Regions from separate parts of the Luteibacter sp. SVR4-7G genome, predicted to be linked through region 2. Evidence: predicted binding sites of a transcription regulator. Region 2 holds the regulator's gene; each other region holds the start of a gene.

Region 1 (7,179 bases), on a different contig from region 2:
CGGCCATCCTGGCCTTCTGTTCGATGATCCGGCTGACGACGTCGCCGGGCAGGGCGAGCCCGGCGAGACGCGCATCGAGGGTGCTGTCGAACACCTGCGTGAGGATGGCGCCGAAGACCGCGATGGCGAGCAGTCCGGCGGTACGCGCCACGGCGTTGTTCACGCCGGAAGCGGTGCCTGCCAGCGAGGGCGACAAAGCGTTCATCACCGTGGTGGTGAGCGGCGCCACGACGATGCTCATGCCCAGGCCGAGCACGCAGCTCGCCGGGAAGAACGTGGTCCAGTAGCTTCCGCCCACACCGGGAACGGCATACAGGACGAAGCCCACGGCGGCGATGGACGGGCCGACGACCAGCGGCAGCTTCGCGCCCACGCGATCCACGAGCCGTCCGGTCCAGCGCGACAGCGAGAACATGATCACGATGATCGGCAGCAGCGACGCACCGGCGCCTGTCGCGCCATACCCCTGTACCTGGATGAAGTTCAGCGGCACGAAGAAAAGGCTGCCGCCGAGCGCGGCGTAGAGCAGCAGGGTGAGCGCGTTGGCGGCCGAGAAGTCGCGGTTGCGGAACAACGAGAGGGGCAGCATCGGCGCGGAAGAACGCCGCTCCACGAACATGAACGCCGCCAGCCCCGCCACGCCCGTGCCCGCGGCGATCAGTACCGGCGCCGAGGTCCAGCCCTGCTGCGGCGCTTCGATGAGCGCGTACACCACGCCCGCGAGTCCCACCGTGGCCAGCACGGCGCCGGAGATGTCCAGACGCCCGGCGTTCCGGCCATGGCTTTCCGGCACGCGCCACAGGCACACCGCGACCAGCGTGATGCCCAACGGCAGGTTGATCAGGAAGGCCCAGTGCCACGACACGTACTCGACCAGGTAACCGCCGATCACCGGCCCGGCGGCGGCAGTGATGCCGCTGAAGGCGGACCACGTGCCTATCGCCGCGCCGCGACGTTCTTTCGGGTACGCGCTGCTGATCAGGGCGAGACTGCCCGGTACGAGCAAAGCGGCGCCGAAACCCTGCACCGCACGCGCCCCGATGAGCGTGCCTATGGTCGGCGCGGCGGCGCAGGCGATCGAGGCGAGCGTGAATATCGCGGTGCCGATGAGGAACACGCGGCGCCGTCCGAAGCGGTCGCCCAACACGCCGCCCACGAGGATCAGCGCCGAGAGCAGCAGCGCGTACGCCTCCATGACCCACTGCGCATCCGCGGTGGTGGCATCCAGCGCCTGCTGGATGGCGGGCAGCGCCACGTTGACGATGGTACCGTCGACGAAGGCCATGCCCGAACCCACGATGGCGGCGACCAGCGTCCAGCGGCGCGCGGATTCGCTGCATGCGATGGACTCGTCCTCGGCAAGCGCGGTAGGGTCAAGCGGTGAGGTCGAGGTCATGGTCGACGAGCGTAGCGCTTTGCCGGCCGGTGCGCCTTACACGCGGCGGGCGCGGTATGACGGACCCTGGACGATTCTCCCTGCACACTGGCGGTTCCGATGGAGGCGATGCCATGAAAGAGCGCGAGACCTACGACGATCCCACCACCGGTGCCGGCGATCCCACCCACGGCGGGGGCCCGAAGCCCGAGGAGCCCGTCACCACGGGGTCGGGCGATCCGCAGCACAAGCGTCCGCAGGATGGGGAGGGAACGCGTTGAATCGCCGTGACTTCGCGAAAGCACTCGCCGCGGCCGGCGTACTCGGCGGCGGCATCTGGCCAGGCGTGAGAACGCTGGCGACAACCCCGGCGGTGGCGGCGAAGCGGCACGTGGCCGTAGACCCGGAACGCCTGAGGTCGTTGCAGCAGGCCTTCCTCGACCTGCGCTTCGGCATGTTCATCCATTTGAACATGGCCACCTTCGAAGAACGCGAATGGGGCGACCCGACGTTGTCGCCGAAGCTGTTCGATCCGAAACATCTCGACACCGACCAATGGGCCCGCGCCGCGAAGTCCGCGAATATGGGCTACGCCTGCCTCACCACCAAGCACCACGACGGCTTCTGCCTGTGGCCGACGAAGATCGGCAGCGCGAACGTCATGCAGTCTTCGTTTCCGCACGACGTGGTGCGGCGTTACGTGGATTCGTTCCGCAAGGCAGGCCTCGGGGTCTGCCTGTATTTCTCCATCCTCGACCTGCGCCAGGACATCCGCGCGCGCACCGTCACGCCCGCGAAGATCGCGCTCATCAAGGCGCAGATCACCGAACTGCTCACGAACTACGGCCCGCTCACGGCCCTGATCCTCGATGGCTGGAACGCGTCGTGGTCGCGCATTTCCTATGCGGAACTGCCTTATCGCGAGATCTACGACCTGGTGAAGTCGTTGCAGCCGGATTGCCTGCTCACCGACCATAACGCCGGCAGCTATCCCGGCACGGCGCTCTACTACACGGACATCAAGCAGTACGAACAGCACGCCGGCCAGAAGATTCCGCCGGACAGCCCGGTGCCGTCGCAGTCGGGCACCACGCTGCAGAGCGACTGGTTCTGGAAGAAGGCCTACCCGGCAGCGGAACTCGCGTCAGCGCAGACGATCGTCGAGGAATGGCTGAAGCCGTTCAACGAGAACCACTGCAACCTCATCCTCAACGTGGCGCCAAACCGCGACGGCCGTTTCGACGACAACGCGGTGGCACGCCTGGCGGAGATCGGCCGTCTCTGGAAGAACCCCGGCCCGGCGCCGAAGATCGGCCGTTCCGTCACCATCACCACGCCCGATCTCGCCGCCGGCAAGCCGGCGTGGGCGAGCGCGAGCGACGAGGCGGTGGGACCCGACCAGGCCTTCGACGACAACTTCCACAGCTACTGGCTGGCCGATCGCGGCAAGCAGGATGCGTGGATCGAAGTGCGCTTCGACGAACCGGTGGCGTTCAACACGCTTTCGATCGTGGAGCCGCTGCACGCGGAAGGTTACGGCGACGCGAGCCGCATCGTCTCGTACAAGGTGGAAGTGGAGAAGGACGGAGCATGGAGCGAGGTGGCCGCCGGCGGCACGCCCGCGCCCTACCAGTTCCATGAGATCCCCCGCACGACGGCGAGGCGTGTCCGCCTCAGCGTCCAGGGCCGGCAGCCAGGCATCGCGGAATTCGGCATCTACGACGAACCCCGCGGCACGGCCGCGTCAGCCTGAACCACGCCGCCGTCACGCCTTTAAAACCAAAGGCTTGGCACCATCTTTAGCTGTCGGACCCGAGCGCCAGGAGGTAAAACCATGGCTACCGGATGGGCGGGCGACACCGCCGTACAAGACCAGATCGACGCCACCGTGGAAGACGCGGTGAAGCGCGCACGCAGCCGCATGGCGAAAGGCCCCAGCCTGGAGCGTTGCGAGGAATGCGACAAGCCGATCCCGGAAGCAAGGCGCAAGGCCGTTCCGGGCGTGCGTCTCTGCGTGGCGTGCCAGGAGGAGGCGGACAAGGAAGAAGCCGCTTTCAGCGGCTACAACCGCCGCGGCAGCAAGGACAGCCAGCTGCGCTGACCTGCTTGTCATCATTCTGTAACTATTTGAAATAAAGAAACAAATCGGTCTTCGAAGCTAAAGTTGGCGAACCGGCGGCCGACACGCGGGTACCCCACCCCCGTTCGAGTCCGTCATGCCGTTCCCCCGAGTACCCCGTCCCACGCTGACGCTTCGCGCCCGGCTGGCGCTCCGCGCCGGCGGCACCATCCTGCTGCTCCTCGCGCTCTGGATCGTCGGCGGTCTGCAGCTCCGTGCCGCCGACCGCCGCCTGCAATCCGTCGTCGGCGACACGCTCGCCCCGGTCGCCGCGCTGGGCCATATCCAGAACGACTACAACGACCTCCTCGACGCACTGATCCACGCCACGCTCACCCGGTTGCCGTCCGCTGCCGACGATGCCGTGACGACCATCCAGTCGGACCGCGGATCCATCGACCGCCAGTGGAAGGCGCTGGAGGCCAGCGGGCTGGGCAAGGAGCAGGGCAAGCTGGTGACCCTGGCCGCGGCGCATCGCCAGGATGCGGACAAGGCCGTCGACACCGTGGTCGAACTTCTGAAAGCGGAGCAGTACGACCTGGCCCAGTTGCAGCTGTCCAATGACGTGCAGTCCGCCGTGGTGCCGTTGAAGAGCGACTTCTCCAACCTGTTCGGGCTTGCCGTGGATGGCGGCAATGCCGTGGCGGAAGCGCAGCATGCGGAGATCGCGCGCGGCGAGATCTATTCCTCCGTGCTGCTCGGCATCGCGCTGCTGCTGGCCAGCGCGATCGATCTTGCGCTCATCCGCTCGCTGGGCCGGCGCCTGCGCCAGGCCGCGGACGTCGCGGCGGCGATTGCCGGTGGCCGCCTCGGCTCGCGCATCGACGTGGGCCGCGACGATGAGATCGGCCGGCTGCTCGCCTCGCTCGCGGCGATGGACGCCCAGCTCGGCAACGTGGTGGTGCAGGTGCGCGATCGCGCGGATCACGTTGCCGAGGCCTCGGCCGGCCTCGCGCGCGGCAACGATGCATTGAACGAGCGCACGCGCCTGCAGGCCAGCCACGTCGAACACACCATGCTGTCGATGCGCGACATGCGCGATGCCGTGTCGGGCGGCCTTGACGAGGCGATGGCTGCCGACGGCGCAGTGCGCGAGGCGCGTACGATGACGGACGAAGGGCGTCGCGTGGCGGCCGACGCCATCGGGAACATGCGTGCGATCCAGGCGACCAGCCAGCGCACCGCCGAGGTGCTCGACCTGGTCGACCAGGTAGCCTTCCAGACGAACCTGCTGGCGCTGAACGCGGCCGTCGAGGCGGCACGTGCCGGCGAGCACGGCCGTGGCTTCGCCGTGGTGGCCCACGAAGTGCGCGAACTGGCACAGCGTTGCGGCGCGGCGGCGCGCGACATCCGTGGACTCATTGCCGCGAGCGACGAAGCCGTCCAGGCCGGCGTGGCCTCGGTCGACCGCGCGGGCGACGTGCTCGCGGGCATCGGCGAGCGCGTGGGTACGCTCGCCGTGATGATGGCTGCACTGACCGATACCACGCGTGCCCAGGCCCAGGGCATAGCGCGGGTCGACGGCGCCGTCCGCGGCATCGACGAAACCGCGCGCGAGAATGCCGCGCTTGTCGAAGATGCCGCGGCAGCCAGCCGCGCCATGCGCGAAAGCGCGGCCGTGCTGCGCCGGGAAGTCGCCTACTTCACCCTGGCCGGTCAGGCCGACGGATAGTCCAGGCTCGGATACCAGGTGGGCGAACGTCCTTGTGGAAGGCAGTCGATCACCGTCCACAGCGGCATCAGGTCGGGCGCGCCGCGCGGGTCCTGCCCGGGGTCCATCGTGTTGCCGTCCATTTCGCCGGCCCAGAAGTGCCTGATCGTACCGTCGCGCCGGGTGAAGACGTTGAAGGCGGGCTCGTCGCCGCCTTCCTTGCCGATCGCGAAGTAGTCGCGGCTGAAATCGCCGTTGGCATCCGAATAGAGCTTGAGGTGGCGCCAGCCGCGCTCCTTCGCGAAGGCGACCATCCGCTCGATGGGCGAGCGCGAAATGACCGCCAGCGCCGTGTTCTGCTCGATGTCGCGGGCTTCGCCGTCCCAGGCGCTCAGCAGCGAGGTGCACATGGGGCAGGGGCGCTCGCGCTGCGGGCCGAACATCCAGCTGTACGTGACGAGGCTCGGCTTGTCGCCGAAGAGGCCGGCAAGGTCCACGGGGCCATCCACGCCCACGAAGCGATAGTCGCCGCGCACTTCGCCGCCCGGCGGCAAGGCGCGGCGCAATTCGGCCACGCGCTCGATGTGCCGGCGAAGCTCGATCTCCTCGGCCAGGAGGGCCGTGCGGGCCCGGCGATATTCGGCGCTCTCGTTCGGCATGCGGAAGGTACTGCGTGCCGCCAGTTCGGCGGCGGGTACGAGGGGCTGGCTGCTCATTCGATGATCTCCTGCGGTCAATCGCGGTCGGGGGCGCCGAGGGGGAAGAGCGTCCGGTACGGCCGGGCCTCGTCCACGGCGCGTGCGAACGAGGGGCGGGCCAGCAGGCGCCGACGATACGCGTGGACGTGTTCGAAGCGCGTATCGATCGGGTGCGTCCAGTCCGCGTAGAAAAGGAACGGGGCGGCACCGCAGTCGGCCAGGGTGAAACGGTCCAGTGCGGCCCACTCGCGTCCGGCCATGTGCCTGTCGAGCCACGCATACGCCAGTCCCAGCATCTCCCGGGCCTCGGCCACGCCCCGCGCATCGTGGTGGCCGTCGGGCCGCATGGCGTCGAACACGATCTTCTGCTGGGGCGTGGAAACGTAGTTGTCGAAGAACCGGTCCATGCGCCGCACCTCGAGGGCCGCCTTCGGCTCCGCCGGGAGCATCGGGGCCGGTCCCGGGTGATACAGGTCGAGGTATTCGACGATGCAGGTGGCCTCGGTAATGGTGCGTTCGCCGTCGACCAGGACCGGGAAACGCTTGAGCGGCCAAAGTTCGGCGAACTCCGCGTAAATCTCTGGGTGCTCCGGCGAAAGCATCTTCCATGCGAATGGCGTGCCGTTCTCGTAGATGGCGGTCAGGGCCTTCTGGCAGTAGGAGGAGAACGGATGGGCATAAAGCTTCAGGGTCATCGGATTCACCGGATTGGGGGTTACCCATACGCGTCGAACGGCGCTCCCGGAAATCGACACGGCGGGACGGATCCGTGCGGCCGCGCGGCGAATCGGCCCGCCGGAGCCGTATCGGCCAAGTGACAGGCGATCGATACTCGCCCAACGGGTACCTGCCCGTTAACCTCCGCGCATCCGGGGAACGAGGAACCACGCATGAAACGCCTGCTCATGGGAATCGCGATATCCATTGCGGTGGCGACCTCCGCCGTCGCCAGCGTACCCGTCTGGGGTGCCAGGGAGTCGAGCCCGGCGGATACGCCGCCGGCGGACCTGAAGCCGGGTCAGTGGATCTGGGGCGGGCGCCCGGGCGGCGCCGGTCCGATGGCGGTCATCGTGAGCCTTACCGAGCAGCGGGCCTACGCGTATCGCAACGGCATCCTCATCGGCGTCACCACGGTGAGCACGGGGAAGAAGGGGCATGAGACGCCCACCGGCGTGTTCACCATCCTGCAGAAGGACAAGGACCACCATTCGAAGACCTACGACAATGCCCCGATGCCTTACCAGCAGCGCCTCACCTGGGACGGCGTGGCGCTGCATGCGGGCGGATTGCCGGGGTACCCGGAATCGCATGGCTGCGTGCACATGCCGACCGAGTT
Region 2 (7,179 bases):
CGCCCGCTGCACTTCGTCGGAAATCTGGCTTAGGCTCGCGTCCTCGGTCTTGCCGATCGCCGTGTTGGCCGCGGACGCGGTATTGACGCTGGCCGCTTCCTGGCGTTCGGGTGCCGCGCCTTCGTGGCCCGGCAACGGCAGGTTGCGCGGCGGAATCGGCACGTCGATCTTCGCGATCGGCGCTGCCGAGGGCGCGCGCGACTGGTTCGGCAAGGGCACCTGGGCGGCCGGCGTCGCCTCGCGGATCGGCTCGATGACCTTGCCGGTGCCGTTGAAGGCTTCGTTGATGGACTGCGCCATCACGCGGAACTTCGTTTCGTTCACCGCCGACACGGCGTACATCACCACGAACAAGGCGAGCAGCAGGGTGATCAGGTCCCCATAGGGGATCGCCCAGCGCTCGTGGTTGATGTGTTCCTCGTGGTGGCGGCGCTTCACGACAGGAATCCCTGCAGCTTGCTCTCGATGTGGCGGGGGTTGTCGCCCTGCGCGATGGAAACCAGCCCTTCGACCAGGATCTCGCGCATCTGCGAACGGCGCCGGGCGAGTCCCTTCAGGCGCGAAGCCATCGGCAGCGCCAGGAGGTTGGCGAGACCGATGCCGTAGATGGTGGCGACGAAGGCCGCCGCGATGCCGTGGCCGAGCTTGCTCGGATCGGCGAGGTTCTGCATCACCGACATAAGACCCATGACGGCGCCGATGATGCCCATGGTGGGCGAGTAGGCGCCGGCGTTCTCGAACACCTTGGCGCCCTCGATGTCGGTGTGCTCGCGCGCGAACACCTCCACTTCGAGGACGGAACGCATGGCGTCGGGCTCGGTGCCATCCACCAGCAACTGGAGGCCCTTGCGGATGAAGGGATCGCCTTCGCGCTCGATCGCAGGCTCCAGGCCGAGGAGGCCGGTGCGCCGCGAGATTTCGCTCCACCCGACGATGCGGCTGACCAAGTCTGCGGATTCGATATCGGGCGGGCGGTATACCCAGGGCAGCATGCCCCAGGCGCGCTTGAGTACGGCACCCGGCGTCTGCACGAGCAGGGCCGCGAAGGTGCCGACGAAGACGATGATGAACGCGGCCGGATTCCACAGGGCGTCGAGGCTCGAGCCCTTGAGGATGGTGCCCAGGATGATGACCACGAAGGCCAGGATCGTTCCGACGACGCTCACGATATCCATATCAGACAGCCATCCTCAGGGTAGGCAGGACCTGGCCGCCGTCTTCGGCGAGGCCTGCGAGATCGAGCACGAGCGAAATCCTGCCGTCGCCGGTGATCGTGGCGCCCGCCACGCCGGGCACATCCTTGAGGAACGGCCCCAGCGGCTTGGCCATGACGTCTTCACGTCCAAGCACCTCGTCGACCAGGCAACCGAGGGTCTGGTGGCCGATCTGCACGACCACCACGTGGCCGCCCTTCCCCGCGGCACCGGCCCAGCGGCCGAGATCGGCCAGGGGCAGCGCGCGCTGGCGATGGGACGCGACGATACGGCCGTCGAGTTCCTGGATCTGGCCGGGCACGAGTTCGAACACTTCGGCCACGTTGGACAGCGGCAGCGACAGCAACCGGTTGCCCACGCGCACCATCAGCACGCGCAGGATCGCGAGGGTGAGCGGCACGGAGAGGCGCACCGTGCTGCCGTGCCCGACGCGGGAGTCGATCGACAGCGTGCCGCCGAGTTCCACGATCTTCGTCTTGACCACGTCCATACCGACGCCGCGGCCGGAGATGTCGGAGACCTGGCTGGCCGTGGAGAAACCCGGGCGGAACACGATCTCGTAGCATTCTCGCTCGTCGAGGCGCGCGGCCTGCTCCTCGTCCATCAAGCCCTTTTCGACGGCCTTGCGGCGCAGGACCTCGGGGTCCATGCCCTTGCCGTCGTCGGTGACGGTGATGACGATGCGGTCGCCGAACTGTCCTGCGGCGAGACGGACCGTGCCCGAGCGCGGCTTGCCCTCGCGCTCGCGCACCTCGGGCATCTCGATGCCGTGGTCGACCGAATTGCGCAGCAGGTGAACCAGCGGGTCGGCCAGCGCTTCCACCACGGTGCGGTCGATGTCGGTCTCTTCGCCTTCGGTAACCAGTTCGATCTCCTTGCCCAGCTGGCGGGCGAGATCGCGGACGATGCGCGGGAATCGTGAGAACAGCTTGCCCACCGGCTGCATGCGCATGCGCAGCACGGCGTTCTGCAGGTCTTCGGCCACGCGCTCGAGTTCGCCGATGGCGCGTTCCATCGGGTCGTTGGTGCCGCGCGGCGCGAGGTTGGTGAGGCGGTTGCGAACCAGCACCAGTTCGCCGGCGGCATCCACGAGGCTGTCGAGACGGCTGGTGTCGACGCGGACGGTGGTGTCGGCGGTGGAGGCCGTGCGTTTTTCGGCGGGTTGGGATTTCGGTGAGGCTGTTGCGGGTGCTGCCGCAGGCGTGGGGACCGGGGCGAAAGGCGTCGCGGACAGGTCCGCTCCTACAGGAGCCGTTGCCGGGACGGCGGCGGTGCCGGGGGCGGCGGTGCCGTGGAGGCTGTCGAGCAGGGCTTCGAACTCGTCGTCGCTGATGGTGTTGCCGGCGGGCGGCGCGACGGGAGCGGCAGCCACCGGAGCGGATTCGGGCGCGGAGGCATCCGGTTCGGCGCCGGGCGCGCCGGTGCCATAGAGCGAATCCAGCAGGGCTTCGAACTCGTCATCGGAGATCGTACCGGACGATGCCGGTGCCGGGTCGCGCTCGTTGCGCGCGGCGTCGAGCATCGCCTCGAATTCGTCTTCGATGGGATCGTAGGGGCGCGACGGGACGGCGGCCGCCGCGGGAGCGGCGACCGGTGCGGACAGCGCCACCGGAGGCGCGGAAACGGCGCGGCCCGGGATCAGCAGGCGATCGAGCAGCGAACGCGGGGCGGCGTCGAGCGGCAGGCCGCCATCGGCGGCCCGCATCATGTCGTTGAGGAGGTCGAGCGACTCCAGCAGCGCATCCATGAAGCCTGCGTTGAGCACGACGGCGCCGTTGCGCGCTTCGTTGAGCAGGTCCTCGGCGCGATGGCAGAGCTCCACCATCGGATTCAGGCCGAGGAATCCCGCACCGCCCTTCACGGTGTGGAACGCGCGGAATACCGCGTTAAGCAGGTCGGTGTCGCCCGGCGACGACTCGAGGTCCACGAGCTGTTCGCCCAGGCTCTCGAGCAGTTCGCGTGCCTCGATCAGGAAGACATTGAGCAGCTCGTTGTCCAGCTCCACGCTCATAGGGCGCTCAGAAGCCGAATTCGCTGAGGAGGCGATCCACTTCGTCCTGGCTGACCTTGTCGGCGGGCGGTGCCGCACCGCCCGCGAGGGAGCCGGTCAGGCGCACCAGTTCCACCAGCGAGGACTCGACCTTGGCCATGAAGGCCTCGACCTGGGCCACGCGCTGGCCGGAGAGGTCCTGCCACGACTGTGCTTCCACCATTTCGCCGAAGCCGATATCGCAGCTCTGCGCGAAATCGCCCACGCGCACGGCCAGGGCCGTGGCGTTGGCGCCGAACGCGGGATCGGCGGGATCGAGCACCAGCACTTCGTCGGCCTGGCGCGCCAGCGCCTGGGCCTGCGGGCGCAGCTTCTCGCTGAAATCGAGCGTGCGATGGGCGGCCTGCGAACTCATCTCGAGCACGTCGCGCAGGTGCTTGCGCGCGTCGCCCATGTTGCCCGGCACGCCGTCGTTGGAGATGTCGGCGGCGAGGCGGCGCGCGGACTCGTGCAGGTCGCGCGCGAGGTGGCCCAGGGCCAGGAACAGGTGCTGTTCGCGCGTGCGCAGGAGGCGGTCGAGCGCCTGCTCGAAGGCGGCCGGATCGTCGGCGTCGAGCAGTTCGCGCAGTTCGGGTGCCACGTCATGGCCGGTGGTAAGCATCGTGTTCATCGTCGTTCCTTAGCCTGCGGCCGCAGCGAGACGTTCGAAGATCTTGTCGAGTTTTTCCTTCAGCGTCACCGCGGTGAAGGGCTTGACGACATAGCCGTTCACGCCGCTCTGCGCGGCGGCGATGATCTGGTCGCGGTTGTTCTCCGCGGTGACCATCAGCACCGGCAGCGATTTCAGCTGTGCATCGGCGCGGATCGCCCGCAGCAGGTCGATGCCGGTCATGTTCGGCATGTTCCAGTCGGTGACCACGAGGTCGATCGGCTGCGCGCGCAGCAGCGCCAGCGCCGCGTTACCGTCCTCGGCCTCCTGGATCAGGGTGTTGGTGAACCCCAGCTCCACCAGGAGGTTCCTGACGATACGTCGCATGGTGGAGAAATCGTCCACCACGAGGATCTTCATGTTCTTGTCCAAAACTTCTCTCCGCCTTGCTACCGCGCGTTCGTCAATGCTTGTCTTTCCAACCCGACATGCGTGCACGGAGGCGAATCAGGGCCTGGCCGTGGATCTGGCACACCCGCGATTCGCTCACACCCAGCACCGCACCGATTTCCTTCAGGTTGAGCTCTTCATCGTAGTACAGCGACATGACCAGCTTTTCGCGCTCGGGCAGCCCATCGATGGACTGCGCCAGCGCGTCGCGCAGGCCTTCCTGCTCGAACAATCCGTCCGGACCCGCGGCATCCGGGTCGGCCACGTCGATCGCCGCGCCCTCGTCGCCTTCCGGCGCCGTGAGGCTCAGCAACCGCGCGCTCGCCGCGTCGGCCAGGATCTGGTTGTATTCCATGGCGTCGATGCCCAGCCGCTTCATCACTTCGGCGTCTTCGGCGTCGCCACCCGTCTCGTTTTCGATCTGCCTCGTCACCTCCGCGACCTCGCGCAACTTCCGGTGGACGGAGCGCGGGGTCCAGTCCGTCTTGCGCAGTTCGTCCAGCATGGCGCCACGTATGCGGATGCCCGCATAGGTTTCGAAGCTGGCCGCGCGAGTCGGCGAGTAATTCCTTGCGGCCTCGAGCAATCCGATCATTCCGGCCTGCATGAGGTCGTTCGCATCCACGCTCGGCGGCAGCCTGCCCATCAGGTGATAGGCGATACGGCGCACCAGCGGCGCGTGGGTTTTTACCAGTTGATCCGCCGGGATACGCGTGATCTCGAGATATTCGGTCGCGACGCTCACAGTGGCAGCCCTCCTCCCAAGTGGGACCGCTCGGCGAAAAAGCCGATGCGGCCCTGTGCCCGGGGCTCGGGTTCACCCCATGTATCGACCGACCGGGCCAGATTCTTGAATCCGATCGCGGACCGGCTGCTCGGCCAGGCGTCGACGACGGCCGACTGGCGCCGGATGGCCTGGCGCAGGTATTCGTCGTGCGGGACCATGCCCATGAAATCCAGGGATACGTCGAGGAACCGGTTGGTCACCCGCGACAGCTTCTCGAACAGCTGGCGGCCCTCCTGGGCATGGCGGACCATGTTGGCCACGATGCGGAAGCGGTTGACCGCGAACTCCCGGCTCATCACCTTGATCAGGGCGTAGGCGTCGGTCAGCGAGGCCGGCTCGTCGCAGACCACCACCACCACCTCGTCCGAGGCCGCCGCGAACATGGACACGCTGTCGGAAATGCCGGCGGCGGTGTCGACGATGAGGTATTCGGGCGCCAGCGGGTACTCATCGAAGGCGCGGATGACCGCGGCATGCTCGATGTTCGGCAGCTGGGCCATGCGCCGCGTGCCCGAGGTGGCCGGGATCACCTTCAGGCCGTGCGCGGCTTCGAGGATCAGGTCCTCGATGCGGCACTCCCCTTCCAGCATGTGACCCAGGTGGCGGGTAGGCTGCAGGCCGAGCAGGACGTCGATGTTCGCCATGGCGAGGTCGGCATCGAGCAGGAGGACGTCCCGGCCGCCCATCGCCAGCGCCATGCCGAGGTTGACCGCCACCGTGGTCTTGCCGACGCCGCCCTTGCCGCCCGCGATCGCGATGCTGCGGGTGGGGCGACGGTCGGCGAGCCAGTTCAGTCCGGCGGCCTGGGTGGAATCGGCGTGTGTGCTCATGAAGGAAGTCACTGCCCCTGTCTTTCTGTCTGTGTCCGTGAGGCCGCTCAGGCCAGGGCCGGCGTCGCCGTGCCGAAGCGTTCGGCCAGCAGGGCGTCGTCGGGTTCTTCGTTGCGTTGCTTCAGCCGCTGGGCGGCGAGGCAGACGAGCTTGCGCGCATCGGCCGTGGCGATGTCCTCGGGCACGCGCTGCCCATCCGTCGTGTAGTCCAGCGGAAGATCGTGGCGAATGAGGGCCGAGAGCGCGCCACCGATCAGCGGTGCCTCGTCGAGCTTGGTGAGGATGGCGCTTTGCGGCGCCAGCGGCGCATAAGCGCGGATGGCGCTGTCGATGGCCTGGGCCTGCGCGTTGGCGGCGAGCACGAGGCATACGCGCACGTCCGAAGTTGCGCGCAGCGTGTCGAACTGCTGCTGCAGCTTGGGATCGTTGCCGGCCAGGCCGGCCGTGTCCACGAGGACGGTGTGCTTGCCGCGCAGTTGCAGAAGCACATTGCGCAGGCTGGTGGCGTCGTGTGCATTGAAAACGCGCACGCCGAGCAGGCGGCCATAATGTTCGAGCTGCGCCCCGGCACCGATGCGGTACTGGTCGGCACTGATCAGCGCGACGTTCGACGCGCCATGGCGCAGCACCGCGCGGGCGGCGAGCTTGGCGATCGTCGTGGTCTTGCCCACGCCGGTCGTACCCACCAGTGCCGTGATGCCGCCGCCCACGGTGTCGAAGTTGCGTCCGCTGGCGCGGATGTTGCGCGAGAGGAGGCCCAGCGGCAGGTAGCGGGCCTGGTCCGGGGTCATGCCCGGCGGCAGCTCGGCGCACAGCGCGCGGGCCACGTCGCCGTCGATGCCAAGGCGGGTCATCTCGCGCAGCACGCGGGCACGCAGCGGCTGCTCGCGATCCATCTGGTTCCACGCGAGGGTCGAGAGCTGTACTTCGAGCATCTCGCGCAGGTTGGTGATCTCGGCACGCACGCCGTTCACGGCGGCGTCGTTGTTCGGCGCCACGGTGGCTGCGCGGACCACGTCGGCCACGCTGGCGGCGAGCGCCGCGCTGGACTGGCGCTGCGGCGCGTTGGCGTTGTCCTGCGCGCCGGAGCGCGAGGCACGTTCCACGGCGGCGGCCGTCGCGGCGCGGGCCTGGTCGATCCGCGCGGCGCGATCGGCTTCGTCGCGGATGGCGCGCATCGGCGCTTTCTCTTGCTTCGCCGGCGGCTCCAGGCCGAAGCCGGCTTCGCGCACCAGGGCTTCGTCGTAATCGAGGGCAGC
Region 3 (7,179 bases), on a different contig from region 2:
TTGCACAGAGCCTTCCGGCGTTCAACCGCGCGTATGGCCTGACCGCGGTGATGGCGATGCCTCAGCTGGACCAACAAGCGGATCGCCTTGGCTGGTACCGCAAGCTGGTCGCGGCTGTGCAAGCCACGCCGGACGCGATGGACCGCACGATGTTCGAGTTCGCCGCACAGGACTGGCGCACGCACCAGCCCATCCCCTCCCGGGACATCGCTGCCCGCATGCGCGCCGTGCAGGCGCTGGGCGCGCGCCACATCGGCTACTACCCGGACGACTTCATCAACGACCAACCGTCCCTGGAAGCCATACGCCCGGCGATTTCGGCGTCCGATTACCCTTATCCGGAGCCAGCGCGATGAATGGCAGCATCCTCCACGCCCTGCTCGAGTTCGCGTTCTATTACCCGCTGGTGATGTCGCTCATCTGGATGAGCGGCGGCGTCATCTACTTCCTGCGCTGGGAACGCAGGGAGCCTCCGCGCGTGCGGCCGAAGCCACTGGCCGAGTATCCGATGGTGAGCCTCGTGGTGCCCTGCCACAACGAAGGCCAGCAGGTGCGCGAGACCGTTGCCCATCTCGCCTCGCAGCAGTACCCGAACTTCGAGATCATCGCGATCGATGACGGTTCGACGGACGATACGGGCGTGCAGCTCGACCAGCTGATGGAGCAATACCCCGCGCTTCGCGTCATCCACATGTCGAGCAACCAGGGCAAGGCCATGGGCCTGCGCGCGGCGGCGCTCGCCTCGCGCTCCGACTTCCTCGTCTGCGTGGACGGCGATGCCCTGCTCGACGACTACGCCACGCACTGGATGATGATGCACATGCTCGAGAGCCCGCGCGTCGCCGCGGTGACGGGCAATCCGCGCATCCGCAACCGCTCCACCCTCCTGGGCAAGCTCCAGGTGGGCGAGTTCTCCTCGATCATCGGCCTGATCAAGCGCGCGCAGCGCGTGTACGGGCGCATTTTCACGGTCTCAGGCGTGATCGCCTGCTTCCGCAAGAGTGCGCTGCACGATGTCGGCTACTGGAACACCGACATGGTCACCGAAGACATCGACGTGAGCTGGCGGCTGCAGATGCGCCACTGGGAAATCCGCTACGAGCCCAACGCGCTGTGCTGGATCCTCATGCCGGAAACCGTGCGCGGCCTCTGGAAGCAGCGCCTGCGCTGGGCCCAGGGCGGCTCCGAGGTGTTGCTCCGTTACACCGCGGGGCTGTTCAAGTGGCGACAGCGGCGCATGTGGCCGGTGGCCTTCGAGTACGTGATGAGCCTGCTCTGGTCGTACACGATGTCGTTGATCATCGTACTGTGGCTGCTTGGTTGTTTCATCCCCTTGCCGCCCTCGCTGTACGTCGACACCTTGCTTCCGCAGTGGCACGGCGTGGTGCTCGGCGCCGTTTGCCTCCTGCAGTTCCTCATCAGCCTGCTGGTCGACCGCCGCTACGAAACGCGCATCGGCCGCAACTACTACTGGATGATCTGGTACCCGCTGGCGTATTGGCTGCTCAACACGGCGACCTCGGTGGTCGCGCTGCCCAAGGCGATCCTGAAACGCCGCGGCACACGCGCCATCTGGGTCAGCCCGGACCGGGGACTTCGATGAAAGCCGAAACCATCATCATCCAGCGCCCGGAACGCCAGTCCACGGCGCAGAGGGCTGCCTTCGCCACCGTCACGGTGGTCGCCTGGTTGTTCTGGGTGTTCCTGTGGCTACCCTTGCTGACCCTCGGCGCCTGGGCCCTCGGCCTGCGCGACGCGTGGTTGCAGTTGCACGTGCTCAATCCCATCGGCGACGGAGGAGACATCAACATCATCCTCCTCGTTGCCGTGGCCTGTGCCGCCGTCTTCAGCAGCTGGTCCGGCTACAACCACGCGCGCTTCGCTGGCAAGCAGAAGCGTCGCGGCAACAAGCCGGTGGACGTCGCCCAGACGGCCGCCGCCATCGGCGCGAGCACCGGCGATGCAATGAGGATGCAGGCGAACCGCAGGACCGTGGTCAGCGTAAGCCAGGACGGCTTCATGACAGTGGAAGAGGCCCGCTAACGTCGCCCTGTGGAAGCGCGCTGGCGCGCTTCCACAGGCACCAGGCTCAGTTCGCCTTCAGGACGAACACGCCGAACGCCGGATCGGCCGAGATCCACTCCCTCTCGATCAGCCAGCCGCCGGCCTGCGCCAGCCGGGCGAACGAGGCTGGCGTGAACTTGTGCGAGTTCTCGGTGTGGATGGACTCGCCCGGGTCGAACGAGAACACCTGCCCCGCCACGGTCACGCGCTGCGGCTTGCTGCTCACGAGGTGCATCTCGATGCGTTCGAACGCAGGATTCCAGACGGCACGGTGCTCGAAGGCGCCGGGAACGAAATCGCCCCCGAGCTCGCGATTGATCCGGACGAGCAGGTTGCGGTTGAAGGCCGCCGTCACGCCTTCGGCATCGTCATAGGCGGCCAGCAGTACGCCGAGGTCCTTCACCTGGTCCGCACCGACGATGAAGCGGGCATCCGCCCCCAGCCGCTCGCGCACCGAGCGGAGCAGCGCCACCGCCTCGTCCGGCGTGAAGTTGCCGATCGTCGACCCCGGGAAGAACGCCACCACGGGCCTGCCCGCCAGGGCCTTCGGCACATCGATCGCATGGGTGAAGTCGCCCACCACCGGGTGCACGGCCAATGACGGATACGCTTTGCGAAGGCGCTCCACCGCACCGTCCAGCGCGTCGACGCTGATGTCGACGGGAACATAAGCCGAGATCCAGGGCGCGGCATCGAGCAGCATCCGCGTCTTGTCGCTCGCGCCGCTACCCAGTTCAAGCAGCACCGCTCCCTGCGGGATGACCTCCGCCAGGGCGGGTGCGATCTGGCGAAGCAGGGCCGTCTCCGTCCGTGTCGGGTAGTACTCGGGCGTGACGCAGATGGCCTCGAACAGCGCCGAGCCCGCGCCGTCGTAGAAGTACTTCGGGAGGAACGCCTTGGGTGAGCCGGAAAGCCCGATGAGCGTATCGCGCAGGAAGGTCAGCCTCTCGCCATCGGGCGGAGATCCGGGATCGCGTGCGAGGCGGACACCGCTGAACATCCAGCGCTGGCCATGCCGGTAGAAGTTGCGGTACGAAACGCGTGAATGTCCCGGCGGCGTGACGCTGGCGCCGCCACGCAGCACCATCTGGCCGCTCATGAACTTCCCGTTGTATTCGCCCACGGCATCGTCGGCCGCGCGGAAGCCGGGATATGGGGAATACGCGCTGGCGGTCCACTGCCAGGCCACGTCGTCCACCTGCTCCAGGTCGTTGCGCGTACGCATGGCGTGTTCCCACTCCGCCTCGGTCGGCAGACGCGCACCCGCCCAGCGCGCGAACGCGTCCGCCTCGTAATAGCTCACATGGGTCACCGGCGCGTCGGGGTCCACCGGGCGCCAGCCGCCGGGCGTCATGTGCGACCAGGCCTCGCCGTCGTGCTGCCAGTACAGCGGCGCATCCCAGCCTTCGGCCTGGCATTGCGCCCAGCCGTCGGAAAGCCACAGGTCGGCGCGGCGGTAGCCGCCGAGCGCCATGAAGGCCAGCCACTGGCCATTGGTGACGAGGCGGTCGGCGATCTCGAACGGCTCGAGCCATACCGTATGCGCCGGTCCCTCATTGTCGAAAGCGAAGTCCTCGTTCGCGACGCCGATCCGCACGGGGCCGCCGCCGACGGAGCGGAAGCGTCCCACCGGTCCGGCGGCCGGAGCGGTCCATGACGGGTCGAACGACGGCTTCAGCGGCGACTGCGCGAACAGGTGCTGCACGTCCATCACCAGCAATTCCTGGTGCTGTTCCTCATGGGCGAACCCCAGGCGGACCAGGGCCTTCAACTCGGCGGACAGTTCTCCGGCCAGCAACGCGCGCATATGCCTGTCCACGTGATGGCGGTAAGCCATCACGCGCTGGGTCGCCGGCCGGGTGAGCAGGCCACGCAGGGGACGCGGATGACGCGGCCCCACCGCTTCGTAATACGAGTTGAACAGATAACCGAAGTCGGCATCGAACACCTGGTAGCCGGGCAGGTTCGGTCCCAGCAGGAAGGTCTCGAAGAACCACGTGGTATGGGCCAGGTGCCATTTCGCGGGGCTGGCGTCGGGCATGGACTGCACCACCATGTCTTCCGGACCGAGGCCTTCCACCAGCGCTTCGGTACGGGCGCGCACGGCGTCGTAGCGGTCGGCGAGCGAAAGCAGGCCTTCACGGGCCCGGGCCTCGGCACCGGGGGCCGCGGAGGTGTCGATAAGGGCTTGCATAGGAACTCCCTGGGCTGCGGCGGTCAGTCGGGCATGTGCTCGATCTGCACGCGATCCGGGTAGAAAGCGAGATGGTCGCGGATCGGGGCGACCGGATCGTAGGGCGTCTCGTAAGACCAGACGGCGTTGATGGAGCGTTCCTCGTTGCCGGGCAGGCTGAAGTACGAGGCCTCGCCCTTGTACGGGCAATAGGTGTGGTGTTCGGTCCGCCGCAGGGCGGCCATGTCGGCGTCCTGGCGGGGGATATAGAACACGGGCGGATAGCTGGCTTCGCGCAGGACCAGCGCATTCCGGGTGTCGGCGACGACGCGGCCATCGAAGCGAACGACCACCCTTCCCCCGGAGGGTTTTACCGTGATCGGGTGGTCAGGGCCGGGAATCCTGACGGGACGTGAGGACATGGCGAGCTCCTTCGTGGCGGCTGAGACGGACATCCTGCGACCCGCGGGCGGCGAAACCAAGCCGACAAACGGGAACAGGTGACATTACCGATCCGCAAGAATCGGTTCTTGGACGGCACGACCGCTTTTGACAGAGCGCGCCTTCCACCCCCAACATCGCCCCATGGGCGCTAAACATCCGCTCCACCCGGCCGATATGTCTATTGTGTTGCAGGTGGCGGGAGGCTCGCCATGAGAGCGCTTATCGTCGCGGCGGCCATTGTCGCGGTCCATGCGGTCGGGTTGGTGGTCCTGCCCGGTCTCGGCATGACCCTCTCCTACACGTTCTTCTTTTCCGTGGCGGCCCTCGCCATGGCCAGCGTGGTGGTCGCACGGCGCCGCTCAGGGTCGCCCGGGGACCGGCGCTGGTGGCTGCTCCTGGCCAGCCTCGCCCTCTGGACTGTGGGCATGTCGCTCTCCGCCCGGCAGAACTACGTGCTGGAGAACTCCAATCCCGCGCCCGGCGACAGCATGTTCTTCTACATCCTGTACGTGCTGCCGGTACTGGTGACTGTCTCGTCCGCACCGGTGGCGGCGCGAAAGAACTGGGCGATGGGCATCGATCTGGCGCTGGCGACGCTGTTGATCGTGCTTTTCTACATTCGCACCTTCTCGATCGTCTCCCTCGAGGGCGCCGTCGGCACACAGGCGGCCGTGGACGTGGCATACATGCTGGACTTCGAAAACGGCTGCCTCGCCGTCGCCGCCCTGCTCCGCTATGCCGCCACGGACGATCCGGACGATCATTTCTTCTTCCGCGGTGTGACGGCCTTCTTCGTCACCTATGCGTTTTCGGGCTTCTTCTACAATCACTTCGTGGCGCTCGGCGGACACCCCGAATTCGGCACCTCGCCATGGGACACGCTGCTCGACCTGCCCTTCCTCGCGCTGTTCATCGCCGCGGTGACGCGGAAGCCGCAGCGGCAATGGCATCCGCCGGTATACCTCGTGCGCTTCGTGCAGAGCGCGAGTCCCACCTTCCTTGCGATGAGCGTCCTCGGCTTCGGATTGATGGTGATTCCCGGCTATCCGGTGCTCGGCATCGGCGGCGCCATCGCGGCGGTCATCGGCATCGGCCTTCGCGGCACGCTGGCCCAGGTGGATCTCGTGGAAGAGGAATTCCGGCTCATCCGCAGCCGGGACGAGCTACAGGGCCTGGTCTTCGTCGACAGCCTCACCGGCCTCGCCAATCGCCGCGCGCTGGACGAACGCCTGCTGCGCGAGTGGCACCGGCCCGGCCAGCAGGAGCCCATCGCCCTGCTGATGATCGACGTGGACCACTTCAAGGAATTCAATGATCGCTACGGCCACCTCGCCGGCGACGACTGCCTCCGCGCGCTTGCAGCGGCACTGGCCGGCCATGGCCAGCGCGCCGGCGATTTCATCGCCCGCTTCGGCGGCGAGGAGTTCGCCGTCGTGGCACCCGGCATGGGCCTGTCCGCGGCCGTCGCGCTCGCGGACGCCCTGAGGAAACAGGTGGAAGCGCTGTCCATCGGCCATTCGCTGAGTCCGTTCGGCGTCGTGACCATCAGCATCGGGGTCGCCACGGCAATCGCCACAACGGAAAACGGTCCGCTCGACCTGCTCAACGCGGCGGATCTGGCGCTTTATCGCGCGAAGCGATCGGGCCGCAACCGCGTAGGCAGTCAGGACGATGCGCGCATGTCCGCGGGGCGTATCGGGATGGAACACGAACGGCGGGAAATCGGGTGACTGTCGTGGGCCGTCGTGCTGTCATTCAAAGCGAACGCCCCATGCTGAGTTGCGCCTGCTGCGCTTGCACCTCCGCCATGATCTGCGCCTCCCGCTGGTCGTGCTGCCGGATCTGGGTCACGGCCTCCTCCGGCTGAGGAGGTGGCGTATCCAGGTCGATCTTTGCCGGCGTGGTCATCGGCCCCAGACCGATGAATTCCACCGTCCACTTCTCCTCATCCAGGCGTATCTCGGAGAGATTCCCTGCGGTGATCAGGTTTTCATGGCACGCCGCCGTGAACTGCAGGAGCCTGTCTTCCGAGGCATCGGGAATACGCCGCTGCAACTCGTTGTAGAGTTCGTGGTTGGCGCTGTCCGGATAGCGTGGGTCGTCACGTCCCAGCGTCGGTGCCATAGGGACGGCGTAGGTGGGCTGGATCCACGCCGACGGCTGGTCCAGCCCACGTTCCATCCACGGCTCGGGAGAGACTTCTCGCTGCCTTTCGAATGCTTCCATGGCCTCCGGCCATTGATCGGAACTGCGCGCGAGCGGGGTATTCAGCGACGGCATCACCGGAAGCTCGGCGCGCTTGTCGGGCCGGCCGAATGAGCATTCAACAGCGAACAAGCTCTCGGCGTCCTTGCTCAGCTCAATCCGGTCGACCCGGCACAGCCCTTCCGATCGAGCCGCGACCACCAGGGCCGCGCTCAGGTTGTCACTGTAGCGGTCCGGCTCCTTCCCGAATTGCCGATCAAGGCTATATACCTGTGCCTGTGCCTCCCGGTACA

Evidence for each region. The regulator FliA, encoded in region 2, starts transcription of late flagellar genes. The targets are predictions, from matches to a motif close to TAAAGTTTNNCNNNCNNNGGCCGATAA.
Region 1: ACR9ZH_RS14275 (methyl-accepting chemotaxis protein) is a predicted target of FliA. The motif match lies at 3,535-3,561, and genes of this name have one in related genera.
Region 3: ACR9ZH_RS10220 (GGDEF domain-containing protein) is a predicted target of FliA. The motif match lies at 4,831-4,857, and genes of this name have one in related genera.

The regions. Positions count from the first base shown of each region.
Region 1 covers NZ_JBPGXO010000038.1:34,938-42,116, reverse strand. Annotated here, with positions in the region: gene ACR9ZH_RS14295 (DHA2 family efflux MFS transporter permease subunit) at 1-1,396, opposite strand, end outside; gene ACR9ZH_RS14290 (hypothetical protein) at 1,510-1,656, shown strand; gene ACR9ZH_RS14285 (alpha-L-fucosidase) at 1,653-3,128, shown strand; gene ACR9ZH_RS14280 (DksA/TraR family C4-type zinc finger protein) at 3,210-3,476, shown strand; gene ACR9ZH_RS14275 (methyl-accepting chemotaxis protein) at 3,592-5,166, shown strand; gene ACR9ZH_RS14270 (DUF899 family protein) at 5,151-5,861, opposite strand; gene ACR9ZH_RS14265 (glutathione S-transferase family protein) at 5,879-6,538, opposite strand; gene ACR9ZH_RS14260 (L,D-transpeptidase) at 6,734-7,179, shown strand, end outside.
Region 2 covers NZ_JBPGXO010000010.1:4,806-11,984, forward strand. Annotated here, with positions in the region: gene motD (flagellar motor protein MotD) at 1-438, opposite strand, end outside; gene ACR9ZH_RS05515 (flagellar motor protein) at 435-1,175, opposite strand; gene ACR9ZH_RS05520 (chemotaxis protein CheA) at 1,177-3,225, opposite strand; gene ACR9ZH_RS05525 (protein phosphatase CheZ) at 3,233-3,874, opposite strand; gene cheY (chemotaxis response regulator CheY) at 3,884-4,285, opposite strand; gene ACR9ZH_RS05535 (RNA polymerase sigma factor FliA) at 4,317-5,048, opposite strand; gene ACR9ZH_RS05540 (MinD/ParA family protein) at 5,045-5,920, opposite strand; gene flhF (flagellar biosynthesis GTPase FlhF) at 5,968-7,179, opposite strand, start outside.
Region 3 covers NZ_JBPGXO010000022.1:31,727-38,905, forward strand. Annotated here, with positions in the region: gene pgaB (poly-beta-1,6-N-acetyl-D-glucosamine N-deacetylase PgaB) at 1-356, shown strand, start outside; gene pgaC (poly-beta-1,6-N-acetyl-D-glucosamine synthase) at 353-1,603, shown strand; gene pgaD (poly-beta-1,6-N-acetyl-D-glucosamine biosynthesis protein PgaD) at 1,600-2,043, shown strand; gene egtB (ergothioneine biosynthesis protein EgtB) at 2,090-4,258, opposite strand; gene ACR9ZH_RS10215 (DUF427 domain-containing protein) at 4,282-4,659, opposite strand; gene ACR9ZH_RS10220 (GGDEF domain-containing protein) at 4,891-6,411, shown strand; gene ACR9ZH_RS10225 (XVIPCD domain-containing protein) at 6,437-7,179, opposite strand, start outside.